DNA from 4 places in the Paenibacillus sp. p3-SID867 genome. Region 2 is predicted to be linked to each of the others. Evidence: predicted binding sites of a transcription regulator. Region 2 holds the regulator's gene; each other region holds the start of a gene.
The links. The regulator Rex, encoded in region 2, represses fermentation and respiration genes when NADH is low (regulators of the CRP and FNR family bind a similar motif). The targets are predictions, from matches to a motif close to TTGTGAAATATTTCACAA.

Region 1: the regulator Rex is predicted to act here: its motif matches at 2,434-2,451, upstream of pflB (formate C-acetyltransferase).
Region 3: the regulator Rex is predicted to act here: its motif matches at 2,085-2,102, upstream of M4D81_RS13470 (DUF438 domain-containing protein).
Region 4: the regulator Rex is predicted to act here: its motif matches at 2,226-2,243, upstream of M4D81_RS15450 (L-lactate dehydrogenase).

What each region holds. Positions count from the first base shown of each region.
Region 1 is NZ_JAMBDM010000001.1:115,689-121,276, forward strand. Features, by position in the region: gene pflA (pyruvate formate-lyase-activating protein) at 1-69, opposite strand, end outside; gene pflB (formate C-acetyltransferase) at 113-2,359, opposite strand; gene adhE (bifunctional acetaldehyde-CoA/alcohol dehydrogenase) at 2,678-5,287, opposite strand; gene M4D81_RS00645 (Crp/Fnr family transcriptional regulator) at 5,557-5,588, shown strand, end outside.
Region 2 is NZ_JAMBDM010000024.1:42,763-48,350, reverse strand. Features, by position in the region: gene M4D81_RS30455 (hypothetical protein) at 1-265, opposite strand, end outside; gene M4D81_RS30450 (cell wall elongation regulator TseB-like domain-containing protein) at 529-1,047, opposite strand; gene M4D81_RS30445 (amidohydrolase) at 1,079-2,380, opposite strand; gene M4D81_RS30440 (redox-sensing transcriptional repressor Rex) at 2,355-3,020, opposite strand; gene dinG (ATP-dependent DNA helicase DinG) at 3,083-5,588, opposite strand, start outside.
Region 3 is NZ_JAMBDM010000005.1:400,434-406,021, reverse strand. Features, by position in the region: gene M4D81_RS13480 (carbohydrate ABC transporter permease) at 1-228, shown strand, start outside; gene M4D81_RS13475 (FAD-dependent oxidoreductase) at 263-1,618, shown strand; gene M4D81_RS13470 (DUF438 domain-containing protein) at 2,190-3,446, shown strand; gene M4D81_RS13465 (YfjD family protein) at 3,782-4,252, shown strand; gene M4D81_RS13460 (mechanosensitive ion channel family protein) at 4,430-5,588, shown strand, end outside.
Region 4 is NZ_JAMBDM010000007.1:34,050-39,637, forward strand. Features, by position in the region: gene pdxR (MocR-like pyridoxine biosynthesis transcription factor PdxR) at 1-1,241, opposite strand, end outside; gene M4D81_RS15445 (thioredoxin family protein) at 1,589-2,143, shown strand; gene M4D81_RS15450 (L-lactate dehydrogenase) at 2,395-3,327, shown strand; gene M4D81_RS15455 (LysE family transporter) at 3,414-4,001, opposite strand; gene M4D81_RS15460 (helix-turn-helix domain-containing protein) at 4,120-4,674, shown strand; gene M4D81_RS15465 (ABC transporter permease) at 4,731-5,507, opposite strand; gene M4D81_RS15470 (ABC transporter ATP-binding protein) at 5,523-5,588, opposite strand, start outside.

The DNA of each region.
Region 1 (5,588 bases), on a different contig from region 2:
CACAAAGCGGATACCCGGACCGTCCACCGTTCCGAATGTTTCTATGGAGTGTACATGACCTTTTAGCATGGTGCGTCATCCTTTCCGTATCCGCTATGGTAGTCTTCCATCCTTACATCGATCCGTGGAACGTACGGTTGATAACGTCAAGCTGCTGTTCGCGCGTCAGTTTGACGAAGTTGACCGCATAACCGGATACCCGGATCGTTAACTGCGGATAATTCTCCGGATGCTCCATCGCATCCATCAGCTGCTCCCGGTCAAATACGTTGACGTTCAGATGGTGCGCTTTGCTGCCAAAGTAACCGTCCAGCATCGCAACCAGGTTGTTCACGCGGATATCACTTTCCTTGCCAAGAGCTTTCGGCACGATCGAGAACGTATTCGAGATGCCGTCGAGACTGTCCTCGTATGGCAGCTTGGCCACGGAGGTCAGCGAAGCGAGAGCTCCCTTCTTATCGCGTCCGTGCATTGGATTCGCGCCCGGCGCAAACGGCTCGCCTGCCTTACGTCCATCCGGCGTGGTTCCTGTCTTCTTGCCGTATACAACGTTCGACGTAATCGTGAGCACCGATTGCGTTGGCATGGCATCACGGTATGCCTTGTGCTTGCGAATCATGCTCATGAAGGCCTCGACCAGCTCAACAGCGATGCTATCCACGCGATCATCATTGTTGCCATAGCAAGGGAACTCGCCCTCGATTTCAAAATCCACCGCAATCCCTTGCTCGTTGCGTACCGGCTTCACCTTCGCATATTTAATTGCGCTCAGTGAATCCGCTGCTACGGACAAGCCTGCAATGCCGCATGCCATCGTGCGCAGGATATCCCGGTCGTGAAGCGCCATCTCGATCCGTTCATAGCTGTATTTGTCATGCATGTAATGGATAACATTGAGCGTATTCATGTAGAGCTTCGCAAGCCATTCCATCATCGGCTTGAATCGCTTCATGACTTCATCATAACTCAGAACTTCCGCGGTAATGGCCGGATATTCCGGTCCAACCTGGGCGCCGGATTTCTCATCTCTACCGCCGTTAATCGCATAGAGCAGCGCTTTGGCGAGGTTTGCTCTGGCTCCGAAGAACTGCATCTGCTTTCCGATGCGCATTGCGGATACGCAGCAGGCGATGCCGTAATCGTCTCCGTAGATCGGGCGCATAAGATCATCGTTCTCGTATTGAATCGAGCTGGTTTCGATCGAAACTTTCGAACAATATTTTTTGAAGGCTTCCGGCAGCTTCTCCGACCATAGCACCGTCAAGTTCGGTTCCGGAGCAGGCCCCAAATTGTACAGGGTGTGCAGGAAACGGAAGCTGTTCTTGGTCACTCTCGTTTCACCATTTACCGACATACCGCCGATGGATTCCGTTACCCACGTCGGATCCCCGCTGAACAGCTCGTTATAATCCGGCGTACGCAGGAATTTCACGATCCGAAGTTTCATTACGAAATGGTCGACCAGTTCCTGGGCTGTTTCTTCCGTCAGCCTGCCTTCAGCCAGATCCCGTTGAATATAAATATCAAGGAAAGAAGATACCCGGCCAAGCGACATCGCAGCGCCATTCTGCTCCTTGATTGCGGCCAAATAACCGAAATACAGCCACTGGAATGCTTCCTTCGCCGTATTCGCAGGTTTGGAAATGTCATAACCATGCATAGCCGCCATTTCCTTCAGTTCCTTGAGCGCCCGCATTTGTTCAGACAATTCTTCCCGCAAACGGATGATCGGCTCATCCATCGCATCCACTTCAAGCTCGGCGAGTTCTCTCAATTTGTCCTGGATCAGCGCGTCCACGCCGTATAACGATACTCTGCGATAGTCACCGATGATACGGCCGCGGCCGTAAGCATCGGGAAGACCCGTAATAATCCCGGCCTTGCGCGCTGCTCTCATCTCAGGAGTGTAGGCATCGAACACACCTTGGTTATGCGTTTTGCGTATGCCGTTAAAGATGTCCACAACCGCCTGCGGCATTTCAAAGCCGTATGCGTTGCACGCATCAATCATCATCCGGATCCCGCCGAAAGGCTGGATCGAGCGTTTGAACGGCTCATCGGTCTGAACGCCGACAATCTGTTCCTTATCCTTATCCAAATAGCCGGGTTGATGGGAGGTGATGGTTGATGGTGTATGGACATCCACATCCAGAACCCCGCCGTTCTCCCGTTCCTTCTTGGTTAAATCCGATACGATATCCCACAGCGCTTTGGTGTTATCTGTGGGTCCTGCCAAAAATTCATCAGAGCCATAATAGGGAGTAATGTTCTCTGCAATAAAATCATTAACGTCAATTCGCTTGGTCCATTTACCTGATTTAAAACCTTTCCAGCCTGCTTCTTTTTCAATCACCGACATATTGAATCCCTCCTAGATTTGCTGGGGCTTGCAAGGACAGGCGGGGCCACACCTTGATCTATCTCAGATCTTTAATGTGATTATTTTCACGATCAATAGTGCCACTACCCCGCCTTGTGCCTTCAAGTTTCTATATCAAAGATCTGAGATTCAGCTTCCTTCTACACCTTTATTGTAGTCCTGTTGATCTCCTACATCTGTGATAATAATCACAAACTTATCTTTTCCCGTGATTTTTATCACTCTGAACCTTGTTTTGCATACCTTGTCTAAAAATCTATATGGATCTTCACGATCGGCGTTTAGATTCTATCTTGTCTAGAACCGGCCGTAGAATGCATTGCGGTAAACTTCTACGAGCTCTGTCACCAGCGGCAGCTTCGGATTGCTCGTTGTACACTGGTCTTCAAAAGCCCGGTCCGCCAAATGCTCAACATTTTTCTCGAAATCTTTAGGGTCGATGCCAAGCTGCTGGAACGACTCCTCGATCCCGAGCTTGCTGTTCAGCTCCCGGATTGCGCCAATCAGACTGTTCACGCCCTCTTCCGTCGTTCTTGCCGGCAGTCCGAGAATCCGTGCGATTTCAGCATATCTCTCATCAGCCACAAAGTGGGTGTATTTAGGCCATGCAGCGAATTTCGTTGGCTTCTTCGCGTTGTAACGAATGACGTGAGGCATCAGGATCGCATTGGTGCGTCCGTGCGCCGTATGATACTGACCGCCCCACTTATGCGCAAGACTGTGGTTGATGCCAAGGAACGCATTCGCAAAAGCCATGCCGGCAAGCGTCGAAGCATTATGCATTTTTTCGCGGGCAAGTTTGTCGCCGGTAAGCGCCGACTGCTCAAGATACTGGAACACCAGCTGTATGGCCTTGATGGCAAGCCCATCCGTATAATCGCTGGCCATCACCGATACGTAGGCTTCAATTGCATGTGTCAGAACGTCCATGCCGGTATCGGCTACCGCCGTTTTAGGCAGCGTGTAAACGAATTCCGGATCGATAATCGCCACATCCGGTGTCAGCTCATAATCAGCCAGCGGGTACTTGGTATTCCCCAGCCCTTTGTCCGTGATGACGGCAAACGAAGTTACTTCCGAGCCCGTTCCCGACGTTGTTGGAATGGCAACGAACTTCGCTTTCCGTCCTAGCTTCGGATATTTATAGACCCGCTTGCGGATATCCATGAATTTTTGCTTCAGATTGTTAAAATCCGTATCCGGATATTCATAGAACAGCCACATGGCTTTCGCTGCATCCATTGGCGATCCGCCGCCGAGGGCGATGATGCAGTCCGGCTGGAATCTTGCAAGCATTTCCGTTCCGCGTTCTACGGTCGTTGTCGAAGGATCCGGCTCAACCTCCGAGAAGACTTCGATGGCTACCGGCACTCTGCGCTGACGCAGATAGTGCTCTACCCGCTCCACATAACCCAGCTTCACCATCATGGGGTCGGTAACGATAGCGACACGGGTGATTTCCGGCATTTTCGCAAGATACTGCGTCGAGCCTTTTTCAAAGTAAATTCTGTCCGGCACTTTAAACCACTGCATATTCACGGTTCTGCGGTTCACCCTTTTCACGTTGATTAAATTGACTGCCGTCACGTTCGACGAAGTGGAATTACGTCCATACGAACCGCAGCCCAGCGTCAGCGATGGCAGATTCGTGTTGTAGATATCGCCGATACCGCCTTGCGAAGAGGGTTGATTCACCAGGATACGGCAGGTTTTCATCCGATCCGAGAATTTCATGATGATGTCCTCATTGTGCGAGTGGATTACCGACGAGTGGCCCATGCCGCCAAAAGCAACCATCTCCTCAGCGCGCGTTATGCCCTCTTCCGCATCTTTCACTTTATAGCAGGCCAGCACCGGGCTAAGCTTCTCGGCAGACAACGGATAGGCAGGTCCGACTCCCTCCAGCTCGGCGACCAGGATCTTGGTGCTTTCCGGTACCTCGAAACCGCAAGCCTCTGCTATCTTAGCTGCCGGCTGTCCGACGATAGTAGGATTTACCGCACATTTATCCGATATCATCGCATGCGCAGTCAGTTTCGCCAGCTCTTCCTTGTTGACGAAATAACATCCGCTGGCAATCATTTTTTTCTTCACTGTATGATATATAGGCTCCTCGATAATGACAGCCTGCTCGGAAGCGCAGATCATGCCGTTATCAAAGGTTTTGGACAAAATCAAATCGTTCACTGCCTGATCCAGATCCGCGCTCTTCTCTATAAAACAAGGCACGTTTCCTGGTCCTACGCCCAGGGCAGGCTTGCCGCAGCTGTATGCCGCTTTGACCATCGCCGAACCGCCTGTAGCCAGAATGCAGGCAACGTCAGGATGATTCATCAGTGCATTGGTTTTATCCATGGAAGGAGCTTCGATCCACTGGATGCAATCGGCAGGAGCACCTTGCTTCACGGCGGCATCCCGCAGTATCCGTGCGGCTTCCCGGCTGCAGGCCTGCGCGGATGGATGGAATCCGAAGATGATCGGGTTTCTTGTTTTAATGGAGATCAGTGCCTTGAATATCGTCGTTGAGGTCGGATTGGTTACCGGTGTTATCCCCATGATAATTCCGATCGGTTCTGCTATTTTTTGAAAGCTGTCATAGACGTTGTCTTCAATCATACCTACGGTTTTGTCGTATTTAATGCTGTTGTGGATATACTCCGTGGCAAACAGGTTTTTGATGATCTTGTCTTCGTACACGCCGCGTCCCGTTTCCTCAACCGCCATTTTCGCCAGCTGCATGTGCTTCTCAAGGCCTGCCATGGCCATGGCCTGTACAATCCCGTCGACTTGCTCCTGATTCAATTCCATTAACTTTTCTTTGGCCCGATTCGCCTTGTCAATCAGCCCCTGAATGTACTCCGACGCTGTTTGTCCTTTTACTTCCACCATTCCTTTGCTCACAGCCATATCTCTCATCCTCCCATGATTCATGTTTCTTTCTACGCTTTGATCGTAACACAGCTGTTTCTATTTTCATGTGAATTATTTCACAATATATATTTATCTTTTCTATGTGATTTATACCCGTCTTTCCCCTCTTTCAAGTGAAAGAGATCACAATGTTTGAAAATTCGCCATGATTTCCCTCTTGTTCCGCCCCACAAGTGAATGTTTTCACGTTATAATGTATTTAAAGATTAAACAGATCAAATTTTAGGATGTTAGGGGATACCAACATGAATACTGTAGACCATGTAATGGAAATCGA
Region 2 (5,588 bases):
ATTCCCGATTGCCAATCACAGACTTGCCTTCCTTCTTAATATGCTGGACCAGGCCTTGCAAATTTGTATCCGGAGCCAAATCAAGATTCAAAGTAACGGTATTCTGTTTAATATCTATATGTGAATCCTTCACGCCGTCATATTGTGACACAACATTGGCCAGCGGATTTTGCAAAGCCATCTGCCGATACAGAAACCATCCGCCAAAGAGAACCGATGCTGAGATCACGACAGTCAGCACGATAGGTACAATGCGTAGTTTCATGAAGTTCCTCCTTCATTTCTGTATGAAATTTTGTCTATCATGTTGCAACACAATAATACATATAACAACGATATATAGGGATGCATGTAGTTTATATGCTCATTTTGTACAAGTATGAGTATATCACATCTTATATACTTTTTCATGCATGTCTGTGAAAATATTTAGAACAGTTTTTCCATATTATTTCTGAATACGCTTACAATTATAGAGAAATAAGAGAGGAACCCGCCAATATTAAAGGGCCCCTCTCTGCTTCTTATTTATTGATTTGGAAGAATAATGTCATTACCGATGGTGTTACCGTCTTGAAAACGATAAAACCGATAACCGCGCTGACCGTTGTGTTCATACTGCAGCTGCCAAGCATACTCGCCCTCATACATTCCAGGCAGCAGCCGCTTAATTTCTACGCCAGGCAATTCGTTATAAATCTGATCCCGCATCTGGTCTTCAGACAACCCCGTATTCAGCAAAACGGATTGGACAGCCTCGGCACCTGCAACAGGTACGTTGTCATCCGTAAATTTCACCCATACCATACGGTCTTGATTGTCCTGATCCTTCCCGCTTATCACCCAGTAGTTATTGTCCTCGCCCCACACCGATTTATAGGTCTTCCCGGACGTAACCAATTGGCCATGCTGTTTGGCGGCAGCAATTGCCATTCTTTCTTCATTCCAAGCATCTTTCATCACATATGAATAATAGAGCTGTAAACCAAGCAGTAACAGCAGCACGCCGGATACACTCAGCAATATCCACTTCGTTTTTTTCTTCAAATCCGTCTTCCTCGCTCCCCTTGATTATTCCCTAGAGGGTTGTAAGACGCTCAAAGGCACGCTGCGCTTCCCGGCGGATACGTTCCTCATCGAGAGTAAGACTCGCGCCATTCTTCACTACCTGCTTGCCGTCAACCCATACATGCTCAACATCCTTCGCACTGGCGGAGTAGATAGCATGAGAAATGTAATCCGTCTTCGGAAGGAAGTGCGCCTGATCCGTGTTCAGTGCGATCATATCTGCCTTCATACCTACCGCAAGCGTACCAATATCCGTAAGGAAGGCTGACTTGGCTCCATATTCTGTACCCATCCGAAGCGCTTCGGATGCTGGAATTGCGGTTGGATCCCCGCTTACTCCTTTATGGATCAGTGCGGCCAGCCGCATCTCTTCAAACATATCCAGATTATTATTGCTGGCAGGTCCATCGGTACCCAAAGACACGGTGACCCCGGCTTTCAGCAGTTCAGGCACGCGAGCGATGCCGCTGGCAAGCTTCAAATTGCTGCCTGGATTATGCGAAACCATAACTTGATGTTTGGCCAGAATTTCGATTTCTTCATCGGTTAGATGGACGGCATGCGCAAGCAGCGTTGGACGGGAGAACATGCCAAGCTTCTCTAGATGGGCAACAGGGCGAAGTCCGTAGTCATTTACATTCTGAGCGACTTCCGTTTCCGTTTCGGACATATGCGTATGCAAAGGCAAATTCAAATCATGTGATGCTTGCACGAATTTTTCGATGAAATCCGGCGGGCACGTATAGGGTGCATGCGGTGAGATCATCGTCGTAATCCTACCGTCAGCCTGACCATGCCAGTCTTTCGCGAATGCAACCGCCTCATCCAACTTCTGCTGCTGCACCTCAGGCGGACATAATCCGATGACACCGCGTGTCAGAACGCCGCGCATGCCTGAGTCCTCCACTACCTTTGCAACCTGATCCATATGATCATACATATCCACAAATGTCGTGGTTCCGCCTTTGATCATCTCCAGCACGGAGAGTGAGGTTCCCCAGTATACATCGTCGGCCGTGAATTTGGCTTCCATCGGCCACATTTTTTCCTGAAGCCATACCTGTAGTGCCAGATCGTCGCCATACCCGCGAAGAAGCGACATGGCCGCATGTCCGTGCGTGTTCACCAATCCAGGCAGGAAAAACAGATGGGTTCCGTCGATGATTTCTGTTCCCTCTTGGACAGTCGGCTCTTCTTCACCCAGGTAGGTGATCCGGTCGTTCTCCACGACCATATATCCGCGTAACACGGATCTGCCTTCCTCTAGTACCGCAAACGTTCCGTTTTTAACCATCCACTTCGTTGTCGTCATGTGCTGCATCCTCCTTGCCGTTATCCAAATAATAGGCCAAACTCTGCAAATCGGTAGTAAAATCTGCCGTATGAATCCGGATATGGGATGGAGCTTTCAGGATGGTCGGCGCAAAATTCAGGATAGCCTCGATGCCTGCCGCGATAAGTTGATTCGCTACATTCTGCGCCTCAAAATCCGGAACGGTGATAATCCCGATACGAATGCCGTACTCATGAACCGTCTTCTCCAGCTCCTCCATCGGCTGTACGACCAAATTGTTAATTTTCATACCAACTTTGGGAGAATACGAATCGAAAACCGCCACAATCTTCATATTGTCCTTCAGAAATGCATTGTAATTCGATAATGCATGTCCAAGATTACCGGCCCCAATCAATGCGACATTGATCTTCTGGTCCAGCTTTAGAATCTGGCGAATTTTCTCGATCAGATAAGATACGTCATATCCGATCCCTTTCCGTCCAAAATCACCGAAATACGCTAGGTCCTTACGAATTTGAGCAGGATTGAGGTCCAGTTTCTGCCCCAGTTCCTGGGAGGAAACCGTGGAGACCTCCCTTTTCTGAAGCTCATTCAAATAGCGCAAGTATACAGGTAATCTGCGGACCACGGCTTCCGAAATTTTTTCCGATTTCATGCATGCTCCCCCTAATAATAGGTTAATAACTACATTTGTTTGTGCTCGTTCATGGTTTCACTTTATTCAGCTTGGTTCTCTATGCCTGCCTCTTCCTGCAGCCATTCCGAAATTCGGGGAACGATCCCCTCTGTCGGCATGTGCTCCATCTTCGGTCCAGGCAAGGAATATAAGAAATACTTCCCGTAATAGGATTCAATGACCCGAGTATCGTAGACGATGACAATTCCCTTATCCTGCGCGGTCCGTACCAGTCGGCCAAATCCCTGTTTGAAGCGAATGACCGCTTGCGGAACCGAAAGCTTCATAAACGGGTTCTTCTTCTGCTGCTGCAGAAGCTCGCTCTTGGCTTCGACCAGAGGGTGATTCGGCGGTTGGAACGGCAGCCGGACGATGGCGAGGCAGGTGAGCGCCTCACCGGGTATATCTACCCCTTCCCAGAAGGAGCTGGTGCCCAGCAGAACCGAAGCGCTGCTATCCTGGAATCTCCGGATTAACTTGGTACGGCTGGTTCCGTCCATCCCTTGTCCCAGTACCGTAATATCGCTGGATCCCAGCGCCTCCTTCAAGGGCTCATGCACCTGACGCAGCATGCGGTACGAGGTGAACAGGACAAGCATGCGACCATGCGTTGCGATGGCCGTATCAGCCAATGATTGCACAAGTGTATTCACAAAGAGTGCATCCCCGACCGAGCCCTTCACGCTCGGAAAATCGCGCGGCACAACAAGGAGAGCCTGCTCCCTGTAATTAAACGGGGACGGCAGCAGGACCGTGTTCAGGTTGCCGTTATCTGCCGCTTCCTGAAGACCCAAATTCTCGATCATGAACTGAAACGATTTGTCCACCGACAAGGTCGCCGATGTCAGGATCACGCTTTGTTTTTTGTCAAAAAACAATTCCTTTAAGTGGGTGCTGACATCGACGGGCACCGCATAAAGCTGCAGCGATTTGCCGCGGAAGTTGCCGTTCGCCTCCATCCAGTATACCGTACCCTCATCGTTCAGCGACATGAAGGTCCTCAGGTCCTCGCGGTGTGCCGCCAGGTCCTTAAACAGACCCGATAGGTCTGTTAACAGACTGTCCGCGCTGTAGTCGTCCAGATCTTCCTTCATTTCGGCAATCAGCTTATCACCCTTGCGAACGACATCGCCCAGCGTCAGATGAATTTGATGCTCCAGCTCAGCCAGCGAATTCCAATCCTTCGGCTTCTTCAGAGGCGATAAGCGAAGCGAGAATTGACCGGCATCCCCCGGAGTCGCGTCTCCGCGCTCCGGAAGCAGTCCGAACAATTGATCGCTGAGCCGGTCCCAATTCTCTTTGACGGTGATCAGATCCGGATAAATCCGGTCGATGACGGAAGACCACTCGACAGCCTTCTCATGGGATGACGCTTGCAGCAGCTGGCGAAGAGCCGGAAGCTGACCGCTGCGGCTGTCTTTGTACATACGGGTCAACGTGTGGACAACCGAAAAATATTTCATCTGCAAGCCAAGGTGCTTGCCGGCGACGTCCTCCAGATGATGCGCTTCATCGATGACGAGACGGTCATAACTAGGAAGCAGCTGGTGATTCGCTTTCACGTCGGTGAACAGCTTCGAATGGTTCGTAATGACAACATCCGCGATGCCCGCTTCATGTTTGGCCCTGTGATAATAACATTTGCGGAACCATGGGCAGGCACGGCCCAGGCAGGAATCCGAATCACTGGAAATGGTCTCCCAGAAATCCCCTCCGCGACCGCCAAGGTTCAGCTCCTCATCATCCCCGTTCTCCGTCTGGGTCAGCCAGACCAGCATCTGCGCCGCGGTGATCACATCTTCCTTCGGGGTATGAAAATCTCTTCTATTTATTTTATGTTCAAATTTTCTCAAACACAAATAATGGCCTCTTCCCTTGAAAATAGCCGCTTTAAAAGGAAAAGGAACAACCTGGGTGAGCAGGGGAATATCCCGGTCACGCAGCTGTTCTTGAAGGTTGATCGTATGCGTGCTCACCATAACCTTCTGTTCCTGCTTCACGCTTTGATAAATCGACGGCAGCAAATACCCGAGGGATTTGCCTGTTCCCGTGCCGGCTTCGATCAATAGATGTTTATTGTTATCGAGTGCCTGCATCACTTCCTGGAACATCATGTCCTGGGCATCCCTGCTCTCGTAATGAGGCAGCGTTTCCTTTAGACGTTCACGGACATCATTCATGTATTGCTCAAAGCTTACATCAGCCAAGGGATTAGGCGCCGTCTCATCCCTGGCAGGAGCAATATCGTTCCAATCGTCAACAGCCAGGGCGAATTGACGATAGTACGTATGGGTGTCTCCGGCTTGTACTGCCTGGAGCTCCCTGTCGGCACGGATGCCGTCAAAGAACCAGGCCAAGTCGCTGTCCTCGTCGGCAAACAGGTCGCTTAACCGCTGCACGGTAAGCAGTGGAAGCTCATCGATCTCCTCCAGGCATTTCAGCAGCGCATAGGCTGTGGCAAGTGCATCGCTGTCCGCCTGATGCGGACGGTCATGCTCCAGGCCGAAATGAGAGGACACCATCCCAAGCTGATAAGAAGGCAGCGAG
Region 3 (5,588 bases), on a different contig from region 2:
ACGTTTTTGACGAGCTGGAACGATTTTTTTGATCCGCTGATCTTTATTAATGACCGTAAGCTGATGACTTTGCCGCTGGGATTATCGCTGTTTACCGACGAGTCGGGGACATCGTGGCATCTGCTGATGAGCGCTTCGGTTATGGCGACATTACCACTGCTCATTGTGTTTTTCTTTGCGCAGAAGCAGTTTGTCGAAGGGGTATCCATGACGGGTCTCAAGGAATAGCGTAAATAACGCTTAAAAGGAGGAGTAAAAAGAGATGGACAGCAGGACACGGATCATGGAGGCGGACGTGGTAGTTATAGGTGCGGGGCCGGCGGGCATTGCCGCCGCCATTGCCGCCGGCAGGCAGGGGGCAAGCGTCATCTTGATTGAACGGTACGGGTTTGTCGGCGGGATGTCTACGGCTGCCGGAGTTTATCCTTGGATGACGTTTCATACACAGCAAGGGGAACGGGTCATCGGCGGTATTGCACAGGAAATTGTGGAGCGCCTGATGGAGCGAGGGGGCTCGCCCGGCCATCTTCGCGATACCGTCGGTTTCGTGAATACGCTGACGCCGTACCATCCAGAGATATATAAGGTGCTTGCCGTCGATATGCTGCGCGAAGCGGGGGTGAAGCTCGTCTCGCACAGCTTCGTTGACGAAGTCGGACGTGAAGGCGAATACATCCAGTCCGTGACCCTTACTGGAAAATCGGGGCGAATCAAGGTTGACGGGAAGATGTTCGTCGATGCGTCCGGGGATGCGGACGTCGCTTATCTGGCGGGAGCACCGACGCTTCAGGGGCGCGAAAGCGACGGGCTGTCGCAGCCGATGACGATGAAATTCCGGATGCGGGGTGTTGACGTGGAGGCGATTCGGAAGGCGATGCTTGCTGATCCCGACAATTTTTATCACAAGACGCCGTTTGCCGAACTAGAGAATGAGCGTATTCCGCTCACGGGGGTTTCCGGCTTTTATAAGGAGTGGAAGGCTGCCGAGGTCCCGATCAACCGCGACCAGGTTCTGTTGTTTATCGGACCGGAGAAGGATGAGGTGCTGATTAACTGTACGCGGGTACAAGGCTTAAGCGCGACCGATGTCGAGGAACTGACTTTGGCGGAGGAGGAAGGGCGCAAGCAGGTGCTGATGATGGCGGGATTTTTGAAATCGCGGGTGCCCGGATTTGCCGAGGCCTCCATTTCCTCGGTTGCCCCCCAGATCGGAATTAGGGAGTCGCGCCGAATCGACGGTCTGTATCGGTTAACGATGGAGGACGTGGTGACGGGACGACATTTTGAAGACGGCATTGCGAGGAGCGGTTATCCGGTTGACTTGCATGATCCGTCAGGCAAAGGGATCATGGAGGCTACCATCGAGAATGACGGTTCCTACAGCATTCCTTACCGCTGCCTGGTGGCCCGAGGGCCAGTAAATCTGCTCGCGGCGGGGCGTTGCATTTCCACCACGCATGAAGCACTGGCGACCACGCGCTTGACGCCAAGCTGCATGGCTACGGGAGAAGCGGCGGGCACGGCGGCGGCCCTGGCCTGCAAGGCGGGAATCACTGCGGCGGAAGTCAATGCATCGCAGCTCAGGGAGATGCTGTACGCCCAAGGGGCGATTGTGTAAAGAGACGCGGGCTAGCCCCGCTCCGGTATAAACCTGGGGCGGCTCCGTATTTTTGTAGTGTGTTTGAGGGGGACTGCTTTTTTGCATTTCCTTAAAGCTCGTTTGTAGGTTTCCTTGTTGATTCAGACGAAGAAATTCAAAAGAGCATTGCTGATTCAGAAGTACGAATTGTCTAAAAATCTATGTAATCGTCATCAGCCTGTGTTCGGGTTGGTGGAGCCTTGGTAAAAGAGTGTTACGGATTTTTCACTATAGGGGTTCGACCCCCTTCTATACATACAATAATGAAGCGACCGTAACTGGTCGCTTTTAGTTTATGGTCCCCGATGCAAATTCGGAAACAAGGGTTGTTACGTATTTATGGCTGAGCGGACTTCGTTCAGTCGTGCGGCCATTCCGTCAAGCGGGTAAAGATTTTTCGAAGATGACGTATCACCTTTCTATGTTCAATGAATCTTCATTCCCTATGTGCTTTTAATCACAAGTCACGGTGCATGAGAATGCTAGTTTAGAGATGTAAACAAGATAGAGCTTAATCTTTATATATTGAAACAAAACAGAGGTGATGAACATGAGTGAATTAATTAATAACCGTGAGGAAGGAATTTCTGCTCATCGAACTGCCCGGCTACATTTGCTCAAGGAAATCATTAAAGAGCTTCACCATGGAAAAAGCGTGGAGGAAGTAAAGTCAAAATTCAACCAAGCTGTAGGCGAAATATCGGTTGATGAAATATCGGAGCTGGAGCAAGTGCTGATGCAGGAGGAAGGAATCCCGGTAACCGAAGTACAGCGACTGTGCAGCGTGCATGCTGCGGTATTTAAAGGTTCCATCCAAGACATTCACAGAGCCCATAAGCCTGAAGAGCAGCCTGGACATCCTGTGTTTACCTTTAAGATGGAGAACCAAGAAATCGATCGACTGGCAAACTTCAAAATCGCACTGCATCTGGATCAGTTTCTTAAGGATCAAGGAGAGGCAAATCGCCTCAAATTGCTGGAGGATTTCAGTCTCCTCTATGATGTAGACAAACACTACAGCCGCAAAGAAAATTTGCTGTTTCCTTTTCTTGAGAAATACGGAATTTATGGACCGACCAAGGTGATGTGGGCAGTAGATGACGGTATCCGAATGGGCATAAAAGAAGTGAAATCCAAACTTACTCATTTTGATGGGCATGCCGAGATCGTAGTGGATCTGGCCAGACGCGTCTTAAACGAAGTTACAGAAATGATCTATAAAGAGGAACATATCTTATTACCTATGGCTCTGGAAAAGTTAACGGAGGATGAATGGCTTCAAATTGCTGCCCAAAGCGAAGAGGTCGGTTATTGCTTGATTGCGCCCGATCAACAATGGAATCCTGAAAGAGCAGCTGAGCCTGGCGCAGATCAGGGATTGGCGTCTTCTCCGCTGCAAGAGGGATATATCCGAATGAGTACAGGCATTTTATCGGTCAAACAGATGGAATCCATTTTAAATCATTTACCGGTCGACCTAACCTTTATCGATGAACATGATATCGTTCGATATTTTTCCCAGGGCAAAGAACGAATCTTCGTTCGTACCAAAGCGGTGATCGGCCGAAGTGTTCAGAACTGCCATCCTCCGCAAAGCGTTCACGTCGTCAATCAGCTGCTTGCTGATTTCAAAGCAGGTGTCAAAGATGCAGAGGATTTCTGGATTCCGGTTAAAGATAAATTTGTCTACATTCGCTATTTTGCCGTAAGGGATGAAGAAGGGAACTATTTAGGCACGCTGGAATTCACTCAAAACATTAAACCGATTCAGGAGCTCACCGGTCAAAAACGGATTCTCTCTCCGTAAGTGTATAGAAAACATCTTGACTAACGCGATCCGGCGAATTGTGGTTTCAAGCAGCCACGCTTCGCCATCATACATACTAAAGGGGCTGTCCCGAATGTCATTGTAAATGACGGAGACACGGCCCCTTTTTTCATTTAGTCAAACATAAAGAAACCGCTCTTTGATAAAATGGAGGTACCACCCAACCATAAACCAAAACGAGACGGTTTCTTGGTACATTCATCGCGCCGTTGTACGGTTGGAGCCTTTGTTGGTGATGGCGCAGCTAAAGTGGTCAAAAATAGAGTTCGCTGGATTCGCGGACTATTCAAATAATTTCAGAAAGGCGCTAAATCATGAACGCGATATCTTATCGGAAATCCGTAGCATGGGGCAAAGCACTTGGCAGTTTACTGTTTGTGCTGGCCTGCCTGTTTCTGTTGTACGCGGCTTTTTTTATGGATACTTCCTTTATTCGTAAGTTTTTTTGTATCACATCAGCCATAATAGGGATTCCGTTTTTTGGAGGATATTTGCTTGTCAGCTTGCCAAAGGCACTGAATTCAGACACGCAGCTGCTCACCTACGATCAAAATTCCATTTCAGATGGAATGCGGACCGTGGCCTGGACGGAGATTACAAGTATCAGCTACAGCGGACCATCCATTCGGAAGTGGCTGCTTCCGAAATTTCCTGTGCTTATTTTTCATTTGAAAAACAGAGAGACCTGGACCGTGAATACGTATTATTTGTTAACCGATACTGAAATTCAGTCTGTCATGAAGCGCCTGCGGGGGCTAATCAGCCGTAACGGAAAGGAAACGTAATAGATCGGATCGAATCAGACTAAAAGCGCACCGAATCGGTGTTCTTTTTTGTTTTCCTCACAGACTTACCAAGCATCTTCCAAATCAACCCAGCGATGTCTTATCTTGAACTTTGCGTAGTACTAGAATCTCCTCTATAATAATAGGCTAATCTTAAACTGCATTCAGGAGGAAACAATGGACTTTATCAAAAATCAACTAGACGGATATGGCATGAGCGAACAAACCATTGGATATCTTTCGAATATGATCATGGTCGTATTTATCGCGGTGATCTCCATACTGGCTAATTTCATAGCCAAAAAAATCGTGCTGAAGACGATTATTCATATCGTCAACAACAATCGGTACACGTGGGACAATATCATCGTAGAGAAAAAAGTGTTCCACAAGCTGTCGCATCTCGTACCGGCAATCATTATTTATTTTTCGGCGTCCATCTTTCCGGCTTATCAAGTTTTGATTGAAAAAGCTGCAGCAACGTACATGATTATCGTCACCATCACGGTGTTGAATGCGCTGCTTAATGCTTTTGATGACATTTATCGTTCGTTTGAGGTCTCCAAGATCAGACCGATTAAGGGATACATTCAGGTGGTGAAGATCGTTCTCTTCATCATCGGTGGCATCGTGGTCATCTCGAACCTCATCGGGCAGAATCCTTTGATCATTCTCAGCGGGCTTGGTGCTTTATCGGCTGTTCTGATGTTGGTTTTCAAGGACTCCATATTGGGCCTGGTAGCAGGCGTTCAATTATCATCGAATGATATGGTGCGCGTTGGCGACTGGATTGAGATGCCGAAATATCATGCGGACGGCGACGTCATCGATATTACATTGAATACGGTAAAAGTAATGAATTTTGATAAAACGATCACGATGATTCCAAGCTACGCCCTCATCTCGGACTCGTTCAAGAATTGGAGAGGCATGCAGGTATCCGGCGGCAGAAGAATTAAGCGAAGCTTCTATGTCGATACGAGCAGTATCTGCTTTTGCACCAGGGAAATGATTGAGGAATTTCAGAAGATTCACTATCTTACCGATTATGTCACGACAAGAGTAAATGAAATTAACGCCTACAACATCGAACACCAGATTAATACGGAAAGTAAAGTGAACGGCAGACAGCTTACGAATGTGGGCGTATTCAGGGAATATATCCATCAATATCTGCGGAATCATCCGAAAATTCATAAGGATATGACGCTGATTGTCAGACAATTAGCGCCGGGAGATAACGGACTTCCATTGGAAATCTACGCTTTCAGCAATGACACCAACTGGGGAGTATATGAATCGATTCAAGCAGATATTTTTGATCATATCTTTGCCG
Region 4 (5,588 bases), on a different contig from region 2:
GACACTTCTTTTTTGACGATGAGCTGAATATGGAGCCCTGAATTCTGACCCGTAATTTCAACAAACCTGCCGAGATAAGTCTCAATCAACTCAATCAACTGATGATGTCTCTTCCTGTACAGATTACGAACTTTACGAATATGACGGTACCAATGCCCCTGTTCAAAAAACGCGGTCATTGCCCACTGTTCCACGCGTGAAGGGGCAAATAATACTTCCTGACGTTTGTGGGATATGTGATTCAGCAGCGCCGGTGGCAGAACGAGATAGTTCATACGCAGTGTCGGAGTCAACACTTTCGAGAACGTGCCGGCGTATATGACCCGCCCATTATGATCCAATCCTTGCAGGGAAGGAATCGGTTTTCCCTGGTAACGAAACTCACCGTCATAATCGTCCTCGATAATGTATGCATTTCTGGTATTGGCCCACTCCAGTAATCGTTCCCGCTCCGGATAAGGCATGATGCTTCCCGTCGGGAATTGGTGAGATGGCGTTACATATACGAGCTGTGCGTGGCTGCTCTCCAGCTGGTCAAGCGAGATTCCCTTATCACTAAGCGTAATCGGAAGTAAATCACAGCCATTCAAGTGAAATTGATCTCGTACCAAGCTGTAACCCGGCTCCTCAACCGCAATATGCTTAAGTCCTGGAAGTACTCTCGTAAGTAGCCCCATGCTATAGGCCGTGCCGGCGCCGATCACAATTTGATCAGGTGTTGAAATAACCCCTCTGGAATTTCGCAGATATTCCGAAACCACGGTGCGAAGCCCGTATTCGCCCTGCGGATCCCCATACATTCCCATTTCACTCACGTGCTGTTCCAACGCTTCCTTGAGCATTTTATTCCAGGTTCGTACCGGAAAAGACGCTTGATCTAATCGAGTGGGATTAAAGTCAATAACGCCTTGATCTTGATTCAAGTGCCCGTTGGAATGCATAACTGACATCGTTGTTATAGAGGGGGTCTGCTGTTGATGATGGTGAGATAGTTCCTTGTATGGATTTATGACATATAGCCCCGACCTCGGTTTGCTGATCACATACCCTTCTGACGTTAACATTTGATAAGCCGTCTCGATCGGTGTTTTGCTTATATTGAGCTGAAGCTGGAGGGCGCGAACGGAAGGCAATCGTTGTCCGTCGGGAATGACCCCATTACGGATACCCTCACGAATTTGCAGATATAACTGCTGGTATAATGGGAACTCGCTTTGCTCCGGTAGAAGAATATCAAACAAGTGGGACCACCTCAGGCATTATATTAATAAAATTTACTGTCGTAATGGTAGGTATGTTTAATGAATTATACATGAAACTCAGCCCATGTAGCGCATCCTATTTCACGAATCGCTTCATTCGGTAACACAACCTTCAGTATATCTGACTTTCATAAACAGATAAAAACTGACCATTTCTGTATGGTCAGTTTTGTCTTAAGCTAACGTTAAATTGGATGTATCTCAATATGAATCTATTACGTTATGAAAGGACGTATGATCCTATGTCTCATCCCCTCCATCTCCAACAAAAGATCGGCCAGGGTTTAACGCCTCTCCAATTCATGGAGAATATGAAGATTCGGGAAATGAAATTGAGCAGAATCCCAAATACGAAGGAACTATTCAGACAAGTATATGATCGCTTCCAGTGGGAGAACAAAGAGACCGAGCGATTCTTTACTTCTGAGCGAAACCCATTCAACCATCTGCACTGCCTGATTCTCTGTACGGATTGGTGCCCGGATGTCATATGGAATGTGCCTGTCCTATTTAAAATATTGGAATATAGCCGAATTCCGTCCGACGTGCTCATCATGGAAGATCATATGGAAACAATGGACCTATTTCTAACGGATGGCGGACGCGCACAGCCGATTGCTGTCTTCCTCCATGCAAGCACAGGAGAAGTACTCGGAACTTGGGGCGCTCGTCCGGCGTATATCCAGAACGTTATGGATGAGTTCAAGAGGAACCACCCCGATAAACAAGCTGCATCCTATCAAGAGCAACTGGACCAAACGTACATGAAGATCGGAGAGCTATACCATGAGGGTAATGAATATCAGAGGGTCATGATTCAGGAAATAAGGCAACTGCTTGCTTCGTTTATACCTGATAGAATTACCGATAATAACCTGTGACCGCGTTTGGCATAAGCGTGATCCCCTCCCCTGATGAATGTGTATGGTTTCTGACAGTGTCAAAGTTAAAAATGAACACACAGGATGAAATATATCACAATCCCGCTGCTTAAATCTTCCTGAATATGTTATCATTACTATCGATGAAGCCTTAGGGATTCACTGTTCCGGCAGCCTTTTATTAGGGTAATTCATCAGAAGTATACCATTCACCAAATTTCATTAACTCAGTACAAGGGAGCGAAACACTTATGACACAAAATGGAGCTCAGCGTCCGTCCCGCGTGGTGATCATCGGTACAGGAGCTGTGGGAGCAACGACTGCGTACACCTTATTCTTACGCGAAAGAGTATCTGAACTGGTATTAATCGATGCGAACCATGACAAAGCGCTTGGTGAAGCCTTGGATATGAATCACGGCCTCCCCTTTGCCGGAGGCGTCAAGCTGTGGGCTGGAGATTACAGCGATTGCAAGGATGCCGACATCATTGTCATTGCCGCAGGCTCCAACCAAAGACCCGGCGAGACGCGAATTGACTTATTGAAGCGAAATACGGCGATATTTGACGATATTATCCAAAACATCGTGAAATACAATGACCACGGCATCATTCTTGTGGCTACGAATCCGGTGGATATTCTCTCTTACGTCACGTTGAAGAAGAGCGGCTACCCGGTCAATCGCGTGATCGGCTCCGGTACCTTGCTGGATAGCGCCCGTTTCCGGTATTTGATTGGTCAAAACAAAGGCATTAATCCGCGCAGCATTCACGCCCATATCGTCGGGGAACACGGTGATTCCGAATTGCCGCTTTGGAGCATTGCCAACATCGCGGGGATCGGAATCGATCTGACTGACGGTGAAAAAGAAGATATTTTCGACCGCACCAAGAATGCGGCTTATGAAATCATTAACGCCAAGGGTTCCACCTCCTATGCAATCGCGTTGGCACTCGATCGGATCATCGTCTCCATTTTGCAAAACGAAGGTTCCGTTCTCAATGTATCCACGCTGCTCACGGACTACCACGGTGTGTCTGATGTATACTTAGGCGTGCCTTGTGTGGTTGATCGTACAGGCGTTCGGGAAATTCTGAATCTCGAGTTTAATGACGAGGAATTAACCCAATTTCATGCATCTGCTAACAAACTGAAAGAGCAGATCTCCAACATTTTCGAATAAAACAAAGCAAGGCTTTCCGGATGTGTGATTCGGGAAGCCTTGTACTTTTGGCTGAGGTGCGATGACCTTACGATGTAGCTAGACAATCAGTTCGTGGCATAAATAGAAAAGGCGCTGTAAAGCAGAAGCAATCCCATCGATATATTAAACGGGCGCTCATATCGAGATAACAGATGCTGGAACAGCGAACCGAATAGCGCCCAGGTCATGTTGGCACAAATGCCGACGATCGTGAGCAAGAACGAGTAGGATATCAACTGGGCATGGGAAGTAGAGATCGGCATGACAAAGGTCGATACAGCTGTTATCCCGTATAAAATAACCTTCGGATTCATGAACTGGAAGATGAACCCGAAATAAAAGGTATTGAATCCACGAGCCTTATCATCTGCATGAGAGGGCTTGCTCTGCATGATTTTTATGGCAAGATAGATCAGATACACGCATCCGATGATATTCATAACAAACCTGATCTTCGGGATGAATGGATATAATACCAGATTGAAATAGCTGGACAACAGCATAATGACCAAGCATCCAGCTGCTACCCCTCCGATAAAGCGCATCGTTTTCTTAAATCCGTGGCTCCGTGCATTCGTCATCGAAATGATGTTGTTGGGTCCGGGCGTAAATGAAGCGACAATCGCATAGGTAAGCAGCGCAACGATGAACACGCGCTCCCTCCTTTCGCGTATGTTATAGTAGTAATAATTGTACGTTATAGCGTCTGTACGTTATGATTATACAATATGTATGTTATAACGCACAATCCAAAAAAGGCGGTGTTTGATGTTGAAGCCGATTCATTTAGTATTGGCGAATAATATGAAGCTGCTAAGGGAGCAAAGGAAGCTAAGCCTGGATAAAGTCGCGGAGATGACCGGAATCAGCAAAACGATGCTGGGCCAGATCGAACGAGGAGAATCGAGTCCCTCTATTACAACCGTATGGAAAATTGCGAACGGGTTAAAGCTCTCTTTTACGTCTTTGATTAATGAGCCTCAATCCGAAACGGTCGTGGTATCTCAAGAAGAGGTGCAAGCGCTGGTGGAGGATCACGGAAAAGTTCGAATTTATCCTTATTTCCCTTTTGAGGAAGGGCGGCGCTTTGAAATGTATTCGTTAGAAATGGACTGTGGCGGTTATTTAAGTGCAGAGGCTCACATTGAGGGGACGGAAGAATTTATTACTGTTTTCGAAGGAGAGCTCACCATTCGTGTCGAAAACGAGGAATATACGGTGACTCCTGGTAAATCCATTCGATTTAAGGCCGATAAACCGCATGTTTACCATAACTCCGGCGCCTCCATGAACCGATTAAGTATGGTGATCCATTATTCCAAATGAAAAAGCCGCAGCCCCTTCATAAGAGGGAGCTGCGGCTTCGTATAATAGTACTACGTTCATCTACGGAGTGAGTTCGTACTGACTACCCCGTAACGGGACAACCACTTGCGCCCCAGCAGACCTACGGCACGGTCCGTTATGAACCCCATCAATCCCAGACAAATCAAACCGACAAAAATCCAATCCGTACGGAAGAACAAACGTGAATTCCAGATCAGATACCCCACGCCTTCATTCGAAGCAATCATCTCTGCCCCGATAATCGCCATGAACGAGGTTCCCATGGCAAGCCGGATGCCGGTGAACATAAATGGGATCGTTGCAGGAATGATGACATGTTGCACAATCTGCCACTCGGATGCCCCCATGCTGCGGGCGGAGCGAATCTTATCCTCTTCTACGGATAACACACCCGTCAACGTATTTATTACCACAATAAAGAAGGTTGCATACATAATAAGCATAACTTTCGATGTTTCCCCGATGCCGAACCAGACCAGAAACAAGGTGATGAAGGCAATCGGCGGAATGAACCGGATGAAATTGAGGAACGGTTCGGCGAAAGCGCGGATCGGCCCCACCTTCCCGATGATGAGTCCGGCCGGAATTGCAATCAGACTACCAAGGGTCCAGCCGAGCAGCACCCGGTATGAACTGATCCCGATATACTGAATCAGGGTGCCGTCCATCAACAATTCATATCCGCCCTTGGCGGTATAGATAGGACCCGGCAGAATTTCGGGCCCATACGCAAGGGAAAGCAAATGCCAGACGGCAAGACCAGCAATCCACACCAGGATATGAAGCGACCATTTCTTAATTTTCTTGCTCATGGGTTCCCTTCCTCTCTACTCGTCAAAATGCGATTGAATTTGGTTATACAGCGCATGGAAAGCCGGATCAGATATATCTCT